Regions from separate parts of the Vibrio sp. JZG10 genome, predicted to be linked through region 1. Evidence: predicted binding sites of a transcription regulator. Region 1 holds the regulator's gene; the other holds the start of a gene.
The links. The regulator CRP, encoded in region 1, controls carbon source genes, mostly activating them, when cyclic AMP is high. The targets are predictions, from matches to a motif close to TGTGANNNNNNTCACA.

Region 1 (8,364 bases):
CTTGCGGATTACCTGACAGGTATCGGCAAGAAAGGCTTTATTGCTGACTTAATGCCGAAGCTGCCTATTTACATCAACCTGTTGAGTCCAGAAGCGCAAGCTGTCATTGGCCAAGTGCATGACAATACTCGCCCAGCATTAAAGCTGCTTGAGCGTGAAGGCTTCACTAACCGTGGTTACGTGGATATTTTCGATGCGGGTCCAACCGTTGAATGTGACTTACGCAATATTGAATCGGTACGTCACTCGTTCCGTGCGCAAGTGAAAATTGCACAACATAGCAGTACGCAAGACTTCTTGATGTGCAACTCATCGTTCGAAAACTTCCGCGCAGCAGTCACCAAAGCGGCGTATGACGCTGAAACACAAAGCGTCATGATCGCACCAGACGTTGCGGATGCACTTTTGGTTGAGGAAGGGGATTTTGTTCGCCTTCTTCCGCAGTAACAGACGACAGAATTTAAGGATAGAAACAATGACACATTGGATTGCAGGTGAATGGGTACAAGGTCAGGGTGAAGCATTTACGTCTCTGTCACCTTACAACCAAGAAGTGATCTGGCAAGGCAACGGTGCAACGGCAGAGCAGGTGAATCAAGCGGTATCTGCAGCGCGTGAAGCGTTTATTGACTGGAAAAAACGCCCATTTGCAGAGCGTGAAGCGATCGTGTTGGCTTTTGCTGAGAAAGTAAAAGAGAACAGCGAAAAAATCGCCGAAGTCATTGCCAAAGAAACTGGTAAGCCAATTTGGGAAACGCGCACTGAAGCAGCGGCAATGGCAGGTAAAATTGCAATCTCTATTCGTGCTTACCATGACCGCACCGGTGAAGCGAGCCGTGAAGCGGCGGGCAATCAAATTGTGTTGCGTCATCGCCCACTGGGCGTGATGGCGGTATTTGGGCCATATAACTTCCCTGGTCACCTACCAAATGGTCACATTGTGCCTGCGTTACTAGCGGGTAACACCGTTGTGTTCAAGCCATCCGAGCAAACGCCTTGGACTGGCGAGCTAGCTATGAAACTTTGGGAAGAAGCAGGTCTGCCGAAAGGCGTGATCAACCTTGTCCAAGGTGCGAAAGAAACCGGTATTGCGCTTGCTGATGCGAAAGGCATTGATGGCGTACTGTTCACGGGCAGCGCGAACACGGGGCATGTATTGCACCGTCAATTTGCGGGTCAACCAGACAAGATGTTAGCACTAGAAATGGGTGGTAATAACCCGATGGTGATCTCTGATAAATATGGTGATTTGGATGCCACGGTGTACACCATCATCCAGTCAGCGTTTATCAGTGCTGGTCAACGTTGTACGTGTGCTCGTCGTTTGTACGTGCCATTGGGTGAGAAAGGTGATGCGCTCATCACGAAACTGGTTGAAGCGACGAAGAATATTCGCGTAGACCAACCATTTGCAGAGCCTGCGCCATTTATGGGGCCGCAAATCTCCGTTGCCGCAGCCAAGTTCATTCTCGATGCACAAGCGAACCTTCAATCACTTGGTGGTGAAAGCTTGATTGAAGCTAAAGCAGGAGAGGCGGCGTTTGTTTCTCCGGGCATTATTGATGTAACGGACATTGCTGAGCTACCAGATGAAGAGTACTTCGGTCCACTTCTGCAAGTGGTGCGTTACGAAGGGCTAGAAAAAGCCGTAGAACTGGCGAACGACACGCGCTTTGGTCTCTCTGCTGGTTTAGTTTCAACTGACGACCAAGAATGGGAATACTTCGTTGACCATATTCGTGCAGGGATCGTGAACCGTAACCGCCAGCTCACAGGTGCAAGTGGTGATGCGCCATTTGGTGGCCCTGGTGCGTCAGGTAACCTACGTCCAAGCGCTTATTACGCAGCAGACTACTGTGCGTACCCGATGGCATCAATGGAAGGTCAAGAGACTATCTTGCCTGCAACATTAAGCCCAGGTGTGGCGCTATAAGTTTTAATAACAGAGTCGCAACCATGTATTGCGGCTCACCTTGCCGGCGAATCATTTAGGTATGGGTTGTAGTGATCGTTGGCAGAACACGGAAAGTGAGCAAAGACTCGGAAAAGCGTGTTGACTGACTGGCATTTACCGTCACAGGTTGATGGCTGCTCGTTCATTATTCTGGACAACTTTTCGTTGTGAACGAGCAGTCAACTTCCGCTTACCTTTTAACTCTACATCTCGTAACAAGGAGTCGTTATGACGCCCGATGTGTTATTTGAATCGCTATGGCAAGATTACATTCAACGTCTTTGCCCTTCTGCTGCGAAAGTACATCAGCTGCTTCAAGAAGATGAGCCTCTGATTAATGATCATATAGCTTTACGTACCTTCAATATTGCGCCTCTTGGTATCGAAACCTTAGCTAAACCATTTGTAGCCATTGGCTACCAGGCATGTGGTGACTACGTTTTCGAAAGTAAAAAGTTGGTTGCTAAACACTATGAGCACCCTGATCCGAAGCAACCTAAAGTCTTTATTAGTGAGCTAAAAGTTGAGGAGTGTTCACCTGAGCTGCAAGAGATTGTGAAAAAGCTGGTGGCACAAGTCGATGCAGGCAAGCTGAACGATAGCGCATTCTTACATGGTGGACGCTTGTGGGATTTAAGCTTTGCTGACTACCAAACGTTGGCTAAAGAAAGTGAGTATGCATCATGGTTGGCTGCGCATGGTTACGGCGCAAACCACTTCACGGTGAGCGTTAACCAGCTCAATGAATACGAAGAAGTGAAGCAAGTAAACGATCACTTACGTACGGCCGGATTTACCATTAATGAAAACGGCGGGGAAGTGAAGGGCACTCCTGAGGTGCTGCTAGAACAATCATCGACCATGGCGGATAAAGTGGCGGTTCGCTTTAGCGAAGGCACTGAAATTATCCCTGGTGGCTTTTACGAGTTTGCTAAGCGCTACCCGATGGAAAACGGTGAGCTGTACCCAGGTTTTGTGGCGGCTTCAGCGGACAAAATCTTTGAAAGTACGAATGGTTAACTTTTAGGGTTAACCTTTCGGCTAATCAACTTGCTCATTAGTCTTTTGTTGCTCTGAGCTCAATGTGGTTACAAGACAAATAAAAAGCCACCAATGTCGCCATTGGTGGCTTTTATAATTTTGTTCGCGTCACTCTGGTTTGAGATTAACGAGTACCGTAAACCACGATAGTTTTACCGTGCGCAGAGATTAAGTTCTGCTCTTCTAACATTTTCAAGATACGACCTACTGTCTCACGAGAACAGCCAACGATTTGACCGATTTCTTGACGAGTGATCTTGATTTGCATGCCGTCTGGGTGAGTCATTGCGTCTGGTTGTTTTGCAAGGTTCAGAAGCGTCTGAGCGATACGACCAGTTACGTCTAGGAACGCCAGGTCACCCACTTTTTGGCTAGTTACTTGAAGACGACGAGCCATCTGCGCAGAAAGGCGCATTAGGATGTCTGGGTTTACTTGGATAAGCTGACGGAATTTCTTGAAAGAAATTTCAGCAACTTCACAAGGAGATTTAGCACGAACCCAAGCTGTGCGCTCTTGGTCTTCCTCGAATAGACCAAGTTCACCAATAAAGTCTCCTTGGTTTAGGTAAGAAAGGATCATCTCCTTACCTTCTTCGTCTTTGATAAGAACCGCAACAGAACCTTTAACGATGTAGTACAAAGTTTCTGCCTTTTCGCCCGCGTGAATTAGCGTGCTCTTTGAAGGGTACTTATGAATATGACAGTGTGAAAGAAACCACTCTAATGTTGGGTCGGTTTGAGGTTTACCTAGAACCATAATATCTCACTTCCTCTGCAGGGTACGCTTGCGCTATCCATATTTTAGCTAAGCCTGAATTAGGCCTACTAGAATAAGAGCACTTTTTATATGCTGCAAGCTCTCTTGTGTTTCGGTAAGAAATAGTATCCTTTTTCGAAAACGATTTCTTGATTTTAATCGTGCCATGATTGAGATTTTGTAAGCAAAACTGTGCACATGATCACGGTATGAAAAGTAAACATCTTCGCAGGCAGGTTTTTAGCCAATTTTCCCTGTTTCGATGAGCTGTTGTAGGATAGGCCGAACTATGAGCTCCATTGCAAAGCTCATCTTACCGCCTGGTACGACAATCGTGTTGTGGCGTGACATGAATGAGCCATCAATCATAGCCAGGAGATATGGGAAGTCGACTTTCTTTATCCCACGCAAGCGAATAACGACAAAGCTCTCATCCAGGCTTGGGATACCTTTCGCGTTAAGTGGGTTAGAGGTATCGACCGTTGGGACGCGCTGAAAGTTAATATGAGTGCGAGAAAATTGTGGTGTGATGTAGTTAAGATAATCGTCCATCGAGCGCACGATAGAATCCATTACTGCTTCTCGTGAATGACCGCGGTCACGAGTATCACGCACAAACTTTTGGATCCACTCTAAGTTTACGATTGGTACCATACCAATCAAGAAATCCACATGTTGCGCGACATTAACATCGCCATCCACAACACCGCCGTGCAAGCCTTCATAGAAGAGAACGTCACTGTTCTCCGGTAAGTCCTGCCATGGTGTGAAGGTACCAGGCATTTGATTATAAGGTACGGCCTCGTCAAAGGTGTGTAGGTAGCGACGTACGCTGCCTGCGCCATCGTGACCATATTTACGGAAAAACTCTTCCAATCCTGGAAAGTCATTAGCTTGAGGGCCAAAGTAGCTAATGTGTCGACCTTGCTCGCGCGCTTTACGGATTTCTATATCCATTTCAGGGCGAGTAAAGCGATGGAAGCTGTCGCCTTCAACCCATGCGGGTTTAACGTTCATCATATTGAACATCTTACGGAAGGCTTCAGATGTAGTGGTCGTGCCGGCACCAGATGAACCAGTAACCGCAATAATTGGGTGTTTAGCTGACATGACAAACCTTGTCGAAAATTACTTACCTGTAATGTGCAGTAGGCTGCTACTGCACGGTCGATAACCCACTATAGCACGTAACAATGCCTTGTCATTGAGTGGGGTACGGTAAAATGTGAAGGTTCTAAAATTTTGTTTTTACCTGAATATCGACGGTTTCGTGCAGTTCAGAGAACACGATAACCGCTTCGCCTTTTTCTAATTGAGTTTTTACTTGATCCACTTTGTCTTGCAAAGAAACCTCGACGGTTCCGTAATCCGTGCCTTCACGTAAGACGAATTCACGAATTAAGTTTTCCAATGTTTCTGGCGCAATGTCTTGCCATGGAATGATCATAAATACCTCGAACTTTTATGATGAGCGGCTAGTTTACTGCTTTCGCTGCTTGGATACAGCAGAAAGGTAATCTGCGGCAATACTTTCGTAATACGCTGGCAGCGCTTCTTCCAACCAAAATTTCGGCTTGAGCGCTGAACCTGTAAGGAAACCAACATGCCCACCGTGCTCAAAGAGACGGTAATCAATATTATCTGGCAGAACAAATTTCGGGATCACATCGTCGGTCATGAATGGATCGTCTTTGGCGTGAATGATCAGTGTCGGTAGCGTGATCTGTTGTAATTTACTTAAGCCAGAACATTGATCGTAATAATCTTGTGCGTCTTTAAAACCGTGCAGTGGTGCCGTGATCAAATCATCGAATTCATACAATCGTGTGACACGTTTTATTGAGTTGTAGGACAAAGCGAGCTCGCCATGCAACAAGTGATGTTTTTGCAATGCGTTGCGTTTGAGCGAAGAGAGTAGGTAACGGCGATATACTTTCGAAAAGCCTTGTTCAATACGGTTCGCACACGCTGCTAGGTCCAAAGGCGCTGAGATAATGGTCGCCGCGTTCAAAATGGGGTGGTCTTTGTATTGGGCTAAATAATTCGCCAACATGTTACCGCCAAGAGAAATACCAACCGCAACTTTGGGGTTATCAGGAAAGCGTTGCTCAAGGTGCTCTAAGAAGTGGCGAGCGTCAGTCACTTCACCAGAATGATAGGCGCGAGCTTTCTTGTTTGGCTTACCGCTACAACCGCGGAAATGCATCATCACCGACAGCCATCCGGATTGAGCAAATGCATTCATTAGGCCATTGGCGTAAGGGCTATAGAAGCAGCCTTCTAGTCCATGAAATAAAACAAAAATCGGCTTTTTTTGCGCAGGTTCTTGGGTTGGGTCCTCGCTCCATGCGAGATCGAGAAAATCGCCATCGGATGTATCGAGGGTTTGCCAAATCGGCGTAAACAACGCTTTTTTGCGAATAAAGCGCGGTAAAAGCGTTTGAAGATGCGGGTTTTTGATCCCGGCGGCTGCGAAAAATTGTGTCATACCTAACTGCTCTTATGCGGTTCTTCGGTGTCAGTTGAAGAACTTATTAATATAATCCTTTATAAAGATTATAGGTATTCTACAGATTTATGGGCGTTTTGGTGGGTGAATGTTTGGCACCGGAATAGCAAAGGCCTGTTGCAAATGCTCACCACCAAGTTGACGACAGTATCTCAGCGTGAGTGGGGCGCCATCATTTTTGACCAGCGTGAGCGAGTTAATGCAGTTCACCAAATCCGCTTGTTGCTGCTTTTCTAGTTGCAGCTCAAACTGCAAGGTTTCACGATATAAAGCGTCATTGACTTGAGACTTAAGATGGCGACGTAAGTCGCGAAAAGAGTGCAGTAAGGTTTCGCTTCGGCCCAGACAGCTTTGTACCAGAGGCCAGTCTTTTTCTTGGAAAATGAGTTGCTGCTCATCGAGCCATCTGAGCAGCAGGAGTAGGTTCACGTTGCCGTGATAATTGTTCTGCAATGATAAACACGCTTCTTTCACTTCTCGCACACCATAAAACTGCAGACTGAACTGCCAAAGGTGTTCTAGGGTGAGTGTGTATTCAGCGTGTTGATTACTCATTGATTAAACTCTAGCTCCATCTGCTCCAGTTCTTCCTGAGCAGACATCCATTCCATTTCAATTTCTTCGAGCTCTGCCTTACTAGAAGCTTGAAGAGCCAGCACTTGGTTAAGTTTAGCTTTATTTTCGGCTTCATACAGTGAGTTATCTGCCAATTGTTCTTCAGCTTCGGCCAGTGCAGCACCTAACTTATCCATTTTATTTTCTAATTGTGTCAGCGTTTTGCGAATTGGCGCCGTCTGCTTACGAAATTCTGCATCGCGACGTTTCTGCTCTTTTTTCGCTGCCGCGCTGTTGGCGCTATCTTTGGCTGGCTGTGCAGCTTGTGCTTCTTTGCGTTCCGCTCTTTGTTGCTCGGTTAACCACTTGTAGTAGTCGTTTAAGTCACCATCGAACGGCGCAACTTGACGATCGTGCACCAAGTACAAGTCATCGGTTGTAGCACGCAATAGGTAACGGTCGTGCGAAACAATCACCATGGCCCCTTCGAACGTTTGCAGTGCCATCGTCAATGCCTGACGCATGTCCAAATCCAAGTGGTTGGTTGGTTCATCAAGTAGCAACAGGTTTGGCTTTTGCCACACAATTAAGGCCAGCACTAAACGGGCTTTTTCACCACCCGAAAACGGTGCGACTTTCTCCAGTGCTTTGTCGCCTTGGAAGCCAAAGCTGCCTAGGTAATCACGTAGCTGTTGTTCGGTTTGATCCGGCGCGATCTGCATCATGTGTTGCAGCGGCGTTTCTTCTGGGTGCAGCGTTTCTAATTGATGCTGGGCAAAGTAACCTATTTTTACGCCTTGTGAGTAAGTCAGATCGCCACCTTGCGCGTTAAGCTCGCCAGAGAGCAATTTGATCAAGGTCGATTTACCCGCGCCATTACGGCCGAGTAGACCAATGCGACTGCCAGGAACCAAGTTCAAGCGGATCTTCTCTAAGATCAGGTTGTCACCGTAGCCTGCCGATACTTCATCCATCATCATGATTGGGTTTGGCAGCGCAGCGGGCTCACGGAATTGGAAGCTAAATGGGTTATCGAATTGAGCGGGTAACACTTTTTCCATGCGCTCCAAAGCTTTAATACGGCTTTGAGCCTGGCGTGCTTTCGAGGCTTTATAACGGAAACGGTCGATGTAGCTTTGCATGTGCGACATCTGTTTCTGTTGCTTCTCGAACATCGCTTGCTGCAGCACCATTTTTTGCGCTCGTTGGTTTTCGAACGACGAATAGTTACCCGTGTATTCGTTCAATTGTTGGTTTTCGATGTGAATAATACGGCCAACAATTGGGTCAAGGAAGTCACGGTCGTGCGAGATCAGGATCAGTGTGCCTGGGTAGTTTTGTAGCCAACGTTCAAGCCACATCACCGCGTCTAAGTCCAAGTGGTTGGTTGGCTCATCGAGTAGCAATAAGTCAGAACGGCACAATAGCGCCTGGGCTAAGTTAAGGCGCATACGCCAACCACCTGAGAATTGAGTCAAACTCCAACTCATTTGCTCTTGGCTGAAACCTAAACCGTCGAGCAATTCTGCCGCGCGAGCGCGAATGCTA
Region 2 (8,364 bases), on a different contig from region 1:
GCTGACATGATGAAGATTGGTAAGCCAAAAATGTATCCAGTGGTTGACGGTAAAGGTAAATTGGTTGGCGTTATCACTAGGCGAGATGTGCTGCGCGCCATCGGGATGACTTTAAATGAGTGTTTTAAGCATCCAGTTTAACCTTTTTGATCAAATATCATAGGTGCTTGATTTTAAATAAGTCATTTGGAAAGACGCTTCGGCGTCTTTTTTATTTTCAATCGACGAGTTTTTAAAAAATCACCTTGACCTTGGAGCTAGCTCTAAGGTTTATCCTTAGTCATAGGCAAAGAGCCTACACCAATAAGGAAAATAAATTATGTGTACGAAACATCAAGGTTGCCAATCTAGCAAAATCAAAACTGCGGTGCCGCTTGGCGCGAGCGAGTCGTGCTGCGCACCAGTGAAATCTTCACTCAATATTTCTCAAGCTGGCGTAGAAGTGTCCGAAAGTTCATGTTGCAGCGGAGGGAGCTGTAGCGCCGACCCTGGTGAGGAAGAAGAGCCCTCAAGGGAGAATGATTCCTCAATTCGAAACTCGTGGCTTGTGTCAGGTATGGATTGCCCTTCATGTGCGCAAAAGCTTGAGAAGGCTATTACGTCTTTGGAAGGTGTTAACCAAGCAAAAGTCTTATTTGCAACAGAAAAACTGGTTGTCGATTTTGACGATCGCGAGCTGACCTCTACGATAGAGCATACAGCCCAACAAACAGGTTTTCCGCTTTCTTTACTCGATGCTCCAAAACCAAATACCGCAACGAAGGGCTGGCGTGGGGTAGTAAAAGACAACATTCAAATTCTCTCTATTGCTAGTGCGATGGTTGTCGCGGCAATAATTTCTAAGATCGATCCTCAAATAAGCACTTGGTTATTCACGTTGACCTGTTTACTGGGTTTATACCCAATTGCGCTTAAAGCGTTCAAGTTGGCGCGTAGCGGTACGCCTTTTGCGATTGAAACGTTAATGAGTGTGGCAGCGATCGGCGCTTTATATTTAGGTGAAACCGCTGAAGCGGCAATGGTGTTATTGCTTTTCCTTATTGGTGAAAAGTTAGAAGCATATGCATCATCCCGCGCTCGAAGTGGTGTCCAAGCGCTAATGGACTTAGTCCCAGAAAATTCAATTTTAATTGTTGATGGTGAGCGTAAAGAGGTGCCTGCAGCTCAGCTTAAGCCGGGGGATATTATAGAAGTTGCACCCGGTGGTCGTTTGCCAGCGGATGGTGTGTTGCAAGATGCGCTTGCAAGTTTTGACGAAAGCGCGTTAACGGGAGAATCCGTTCCCGTTGAGCACCAAACGGGTAGCAAAGTGATGGCCGGGGCTGTAGTTGTCGATAAAGTCGTTCGTTTACAGGTGACTTCTCGTCAAGGCGAGAATGCGATTGACCGAATTCTCCATTTGATTGAAGAAGCAGAATCTCGTAAGGCACCATTAGAACGTTTTCTGGATAAATTCAGCCGTTGGTATACGCCGCTGATGATGTTGGTGTCCTTGATGGTTATCGTCACGCCACCACTGTTGTTTGCTCAACCATGGGAAACGTGGATTTATCGAGGACTTGCCCTGTTACTGATCGCCTGTCCGTGTGCGTTGGTTATTTCAACGCCTGCAGCGATTACTTCTGGCTTGGCGGCTGCGGCGAAGCGGGGGGCATTAATCAAAGGTGGTGCGGCGCTTGAGTTGCTTGGTAATGTGGAGTCCGTCGCATTTGATAAAACCGGTACATTGACGCAAGGTAAGCCGCAGGTGACCGACGTCTTTGCTTTTGATGTAGATGAAGACAAGTTACTTAGCCTGACAGCCTCAATCGAAGTTGGCTCAAGCCATCCTCTCGCGGTTTCTTTAGTTAATAAAGTGCAACAGCAGGGGCTTCCTATTCCTGAAGCGCTAGATAAAACCGCGCAAGTGGGCTCTGGTGTCACTGGTTACGTCGATGGGAAAATAGTCCAAGTAGTCACGCCTTCTAAGGCCGATTTCCCATTTTCTCAAGAAACCGAAGAGCGAGTGGTGACGTTGGAACAACAAGGTAAAACGGTTGTCATTGTGCGTTATGATTACGAGGTCATTGGCGTGATTGCATGGCAAGATACATTGCGCCCAGATGCCCAAGAAGCTATCGCTACGTTGAAGGATCTTGGGATAACGTCGGTGATGCTAACCGGTGACAACCCGAGAAGTGCTGAAGCAATGGCGACCAGAATAGGCTTGGATTATAAAGCAAGCTTATTACCAGCAGATAAAGTGCATTACGTCGAGAAACTATCACAGCAACACACCGTTGCAATGGTGGGAGATGGTATTAATGATGCGCCAGCGATGAAAGCTTCGAGTATCGGTATTGCGATGGGAGGCGGTACGGATGTTGCGCTGGAAACGGCCGACGCGGCATTAACGCACAATCGTCTGATTGAGTTACCTGCCATGATAGAACTATCGCGTGCGACGTTAAGCAATATTCGTCAGAATGTTGCGTTAGCGCTTGGTTTGAAAGGCGTTTTCTTGGTGACAAGTTTACTGGGCATTACGGGTCTATGGGTGGCAGTATTAGCCGACAGCGGCGCAACTGCACTGGTTACGTTAAATGCGTTGAGATTGCTCCGTTTTGAGTCCAAGCAGGCCAAGTGACCTACCTAACTAGCTAATAAAAAGCCCGAGGCATTCGTGTCTCGGGCTTTTTTAACCGTATCGACGAAATCTAATAAGATGTTTTAGTTTGTTTTTGAAATCACGCATCGCTATGCAACAAAATGAGCCAAACTCCCCAAAAGTGTGATCATTGCTTGTTTTGGGTGAAATTATAGTTTCATTACATTTTCTCATTGTGATTGTGATCACTCTATGTTGGTGGAAGGTTCGCTACAGTGCATTTGTACCCAATAACTGATTAATGAGCTTATTGTTCATAAAATAAGCCACAATAAGGAGCGACTTATGTCTCAAGCTGTATTTCATTTAGGTGTTACTGAAGCTGATCTTAATGGTGCGACTCTAGCCATCATTCCTGGTGATCCAGCGCGCGTTCAAAAAATCGCAGAACAAATGGAAAACCCAGTATTTCTAGCAAGTCACCGTGAATACACGCTATACCGTGCCGAATTAGACGGTAAACCTGTTGTGGTTTGCTCTACAGGTATTGGTGGCCCTTCTACCTCTATCGCAGTTGAGGAACTCGCGCAGCTTGGTGTTCGTACTTTCCTACGTGTGGGTACAACTGGTGCAATTCAACCGCATGTAAACGTAGGTGACATGATCGTAACGACGGGGTCAGTTCGCCTTGACGGTGCGAGCCTGCACTTTGCGCCAATGGAATTCCCAGCAGTTGCTGACTTTGAAGTAGCAACTGCAATGAAAGCGGCAGTAGAAGAGTCTGGCGCTGCGGTTCACATGGGTGTGACGGCTTCAAGTGATACGTTCTACCCAGGTCAAGAGCGCTACGACACGTTCTCTGGTCGCGTTGTTAAGCGTTTCCAAGGTTCTATGCAAGAATGGCAAGACATGGGCGTACTTAACTTTGAGATGGAGTCTGCAACATTGCTAACAATGTGTGCGAGCTCTGGTCTAAAAGCAGGTTGTGTGGCGGGTGTAATCATCAACCGTACACAAAAAGAGATTCCAGATTATTCAACTCTGAAAGAGACGGAAGCTCGTTCAATTAAGGTGGTAGTAGAAGCAGCGCGTAAAATGCTGTAAGCCGCGATAATTGGCATTTTAAACAAACGGAAAAACCAGAGGCACGCCTCTGGTTTTTTTCTACCTATCTAAACCCACACTTAAAAATTAGGTATGAAAAAAGCAGCCTGTAACGCTGCTTTTGATCATTTTGAATTCTAGTTCTTATCACTGATACTAGATCTCGTCCGAGCCGCCTGCGTCTTTAAACCAAGCCGTTAGGTGCGTTCTTAAATCTTTAAGCTCATCAGGGCCAATCAGAGCTAGCCCCAAATCTTCTGCACGAGTAATGTCATTGTGACGAAGCGGTCGGAAGCTCACCAGCATTGCACGTGCTTGTAAACCACCTAGTAGATCTCTGAGGGATTCTAGCTTGTACAAGGTGTCATCGCCGTCATCTCGCATGCCTTTGGTTTTACACTCAATGATGTGGAGCTTGTTGTTTACCACTGTTGCAACATCCAACTCATTGCGTACTTCACTTTCACCAAGTTTGCGATAAACCTGAACATTCAAAGAGCGATCTTGAATCGTCGGCATCGTATCTTGAATTTGCTTGACCGTGCTGTGTACCAGAGTCTCTAACCATTCACCGTTTGAAAAGCGGCGTGCATCTTCATCTGCAAACGTTAGAACGCCATTCTCATAAGTGGCGATTTGCGCTTCCACTAAGTCCGAAAGCAGCATGTTGAGCTCACGGTAGCCTTGTTGCTTTTCAGAAAGCTCCACATCAAGTTTTTGCTCTTTGCGGCATGTGGTTGCAAGGTAGTTAAGAGTCGCTAAGCCTGGACCAAGTTCAAGCGCATTTGAGGCCCAGCGTTCACCAAGTTCATACAGTTTTTTATCAAGAAGAGGAGGTAAATCAACGTGGTGGAACTCGCCGCGTGCGCCGAAGATAGTGAGGTAGTCAGCAATCGTAATGTGGTCTTCGACTTGAGTATCTTCTTTGCCATCTGGGTATAACCAGCAAAGCTTATCGCTACTTGGCTCAACCACAAAAATTGGCCAGCGATAGGTACGGAAAACCTCGTACACAGACAATAAGCGATGACGAAGACCGCAACTGGCGTTCAATTTCACATCTTCGCCGCGCTTATGGAGATCTTTTGCCAGTTTTTGAATCGCTTGTTTGATCAGCGAAGTATTGACGGCGGATGGGATTTCAAAAAATTCGGAAGTAATGTCTCGTTGCTCTAAAACGGCACTCAGTCGGTCAAATATATCTAACTGGCTCTTGTCTCCGATGAAGACGATATGTGTGCTTAGCGTACGATTATCTAATAGAGGAGTGACCAATCTCACTGGGTCTTGGTCGATAATACCAACATGAACAGCCATAGATTTTCCTTTTTATGAGGCCGCTCGAAAAGAGATGTGCAAGGGGATGAGCTGGCCATATTAATCATATGTAGACATGGCTGATAAAAAACAAGGGCGACTTAACAAAAAGTCGCCCTTATACAGTTGATTGCACTAATTAATGCTCAAATTTATAAATTATTTATAACTTAAAGCGGTGAACCAATTCATTCTGCTGATGAGCCAAGTGAGTCAGGGATTCACTGGTCTGTGCGATGCTCGACATAGCTTGGAAGCTTTCATCGGCGATACTATTGATATCTTCAATACTGCGTGCAATGTCTGCTGAGGTTTCACTTTGCTCTGCTGCCGCTTGCGAAATATGCGTACTCATTTGGCTGATTTCGATGATTAGCGCTTGAATCTCTTCCATTGAGCTGTTCGCTTTTGATGCTTGCTCAACAGACATCTCCATATCGCTCATACAGCTTTGTATTACTTGATTTGCTGACTGAGAGCTGGATTGCAGATTACTGATCATCGATTCAATTTCAGTGGTGGACTGAGTGGTTCTGGATGCAAGCACACGCACCTCATCGGCCACTACCGCAAAGCCGCGACCTTGTTCGCCAGCGCGAGCCGCTTCAATTGCTGCATTCAATGCCAGTAGGTTAGTTTGTTCAGCAATGTTGCGAATCACATCGAGGATAGAACCAATTTGACCACTCATTTTTTGCAGTTCAGAGACAGCGGAAACGGATTCGTTCAAACGCGTTTCCAGTTGATTTATGGTCGAGATATTGCTGCTCATGACATTTCTGCCTTCTTCAGAGGCAGATTCGACACGCTGCACCATTTCTAGTGAGCCTTGTGCACTTTGAGCGACTTCTTGCACTGAGTGAGACATTTCCGTCATTGCGGTCGCAACGTTTGCTGTTTGCTCGCGTTGTGAGCTTAATTTGCTTTGCGCTTGCGAAGACGTGCTTTCGTTTGTTGCTGCGGTCGAAGATAGGTTCTCTGACGCTTCGTTGAGTTTCACTAAGATCTCGTGAAGACTGTCGGCTAGTGAGTTAATGTGTCCACTCACTCGGCTGAACTCGTTGTTATAGCGAATATCGATACGTTCTGTCATGTCACCTTCAGTCAGGCTTTCAAGCACTTTTAGAATACGAGTCAATGGTTCGCGAACGCTATGCGCGATGTGGTAGCCAATCGCTGTGGCAAGTAGCACGACAACAACGCCAATGATGATGGCTTTCGTCACACCCGCAGAATAAATGTCACCAGCGTCTGCTAACGATTCATTAAGTTTATCCGTTGCGGTTGTCGTAAATTGCTCAAGAATCGCCATGGTTGAATCAACTTTATTCGCTAGGTTGGCGATGTTGTTGTATAGCGCTGCACGAGCATTGAGGTAATTATTGTGCTGGTCTAAGACCCCTCCACGCATTCCCACGTCGCGTGTGAATTGTTCTACCGACTCACCAAATGCTGTTTTTAGTTCAGGTAATTGAGTAACTAAACCACGGAAAGCATAGTTCAAATGAGTCACTGCTTTGCGGTTTTTGGTCACGGCTTGCGTAACAAACTCAGGATCAGAGCTGGCGAGGGCATCAGAGGTTATAACTTCGGCATCTTTTAGCTTAATGAAGTAACTCTTCGCCATGACTTTGACAGAAATGCTGGTTTGATCTGCCACATATTCTTTAAGTCCGACCGACAACTCGGTATTCAGCTTTTGGAAGCGACGTGACGATTTTTGCACTTTTTCTTGCGCAGCGAACATCGCTTCGTAGTTGTCCATGGCTTCAAGAGCTTCAGTAAAATAGCTCTGCTCTAACGCTTTTAATTGTGAAAACGGTTCGGCAAGAGAAGGGTAGATTTGGCTTGCAGTTTCCAGTTGAGCCAAAGTGGATTCGAAACGTTGTTGAGATCTAGCAAATTCCTGACGCATTTCATCCATGCGTTGTTTATTCTCTGTCGTCAGAAAATCTTTAAACGATTTGTCGGCAGAAAGCAGTTCAACACTGGTTTGGTTAGATAACGATACCAGAGGTAGGGATGATTTAGACACGGTGCCAAACTTCCCGTGAATATCACTCATTCCTCCCATCATAATGGCAATTGTGACGGCAAATAGGATGATGATCAGAGCAAAGCCCGCATACATCCTTTTAATAACTGAACCTCGCATAAGTGAGCTTCCTCTCCCAAAATAGACAAGCTACCCAAGAATTTTGAGCTTACTTGGGTATAAAAATAATAATTGTCTTAAAAAAGTAACAAAATTCATTGGATTGTATTGAGTTTGTGACGCGCATTTTATGACGCACACGACAAAAAAAGCTTCGTTAATTAGCGTTTGATTAATAATGTTAAGTGAACACTGTTTTTATTGAGCTCCGCTTTTGGTTGGCGCATACTAATTGGGGTCTAATTACCTTTATAAAATGGAGTCCTCATGGCGGAAGAAACGATCTTTAGTAAAATTATTCGTAAGGAAATCCCAGCCGATATTCTTTATCAAGATGAGTTGGTGACTGCGTTTCGCGATATTAACCCGCGCACACCGAGCCATATTCTCATTATTCCGAATAAATTGATCCCAACAACGAATGATGTTGAAGCTGAAGATGAAGCAATGATGGGGCGTTTGTTCACTGTTGCTAAAAAACTGGCGAAAGAGGAAGGCATTGCGGAAGACGGCTATCGCCTGATCGTTAATTGTAACCCGCACGGTGGCCAAGAGGTTTACCATATTCACATGCACCTATTAGGCGGTCGTCCTCTAGGTCCAATGGTATTGAGCTAAGCTTTAAAAAGTGGGTGGCGCAGTTCACCCACTTCTTTTCCTGTCGAATGACACATTTGTGGAGATAAATGTGAAGCTAGGTGTAAAGCTGTTAGGGCTGATGAGCTGGGCTTTAATGGCCTCTGGCTGCGCGAATTTGTCTGCGGGCAATCTGTTTAGTCACTACAGCAACCAGAATCAAGAAGTTTATCAAGCCGTTGTTGCAGGGGAATATGCGAAAGCGAAACAACTTCAATCGAGCGATGTGGGTGGCGAGATACTTGGCAACTTTGAAAAGGGCCGTATTTCTTTTCTTGCTGAAGATTACCCGACAAGTTTGAAAGCGCTGGAAAATGGTGATCGTGCCGTTCGTGTTCAGCAAGATCGCGCGACTATTTCTGTGTCAGAAACGGCAACGAGCGTCGGCTCTCTCGCAGTGAACGACAATCTCCAAGATTATCATCCCGCCGATTATGAACTTGGCTTTCTGCACCTTTATCTCGGGCTAAACTATTTACAGAAAAACGATTTGGAAGGGGCGCTTGTTGAAGTGCGTCGAGCCAATCAAGTTCAGGAAGCGGCAAGAAAGGCGCGTGAAAAAGAA

Region 2: a site for CRP is predicted at 2,822-2,837, ahead of udp (uridine phosphorylase). Genes of this name have one in related genera too.

What each region holds. Positions count from the first base shown of each region.
Region 1 is NZ_JBSUGE010000030.1:12,515-20,878, reverse strand. It holds gene astA (arginine N-succinyltransferase) at 1-447, shown strand, start outside; gene astD (succinylglutamate-semialdehyde dehydrogenase) at 476-1,933, shown strand; gene ACWYVB_RS22390 (DUF1338 domain-containing protein) at 2,183-2,974, shown strand; gene crp (cAMP-activated global transcriptional regulator CRP) at 3,120-3,752, opposite strand; gene ACWYVB_RS22380 (phosphoribulokinase) at 3,993-4,862, opposite strand; gene ACWYVB_RS22375 (YheU family protein) at 4,987-5,199, opposite strand; gene ACWYVB_RS22370 (hydrolase) at 5,233-6,240, opposite strand; gene ACWYVB_RS22365 (TIGR02444 family protein) at 6,328-6,816, opposite strand; gene ACWYVB_RS22360 (ABC transporter ATP-binding protein) at 6,813-8,364, opposite strand, start outside.
Region 2 is NZ_JBSUGE010000021.1:65,227-73,590, reverse strand. It holds gene ACWYVB_RS19850 (CBS domain-containing protein) at 1-141, shown strand, start outside; gene ACWYVB_RS19845 (zinc/cadmium/mercury/lead-transporting ATPase) at 320-2,626, shown strand; gene udp (uridine phosphorylase) at 2,933-3,691, shown strand; gene ACWYVB_RS19835 (DUF1887 family protein) at 3,848-5,008, opposite strand; gene ACWYVB_RS19830 (methyl-accepting chemotaxis protein) at 5,172-7,163, opposite strand; gene hinT (purine nucleoside phosphoramidase) at 7,431-7,781, shown strand; gene ACWYVB_RS19820 (COG3014 family protein) at 7,852-8,364, shown strand, end outside.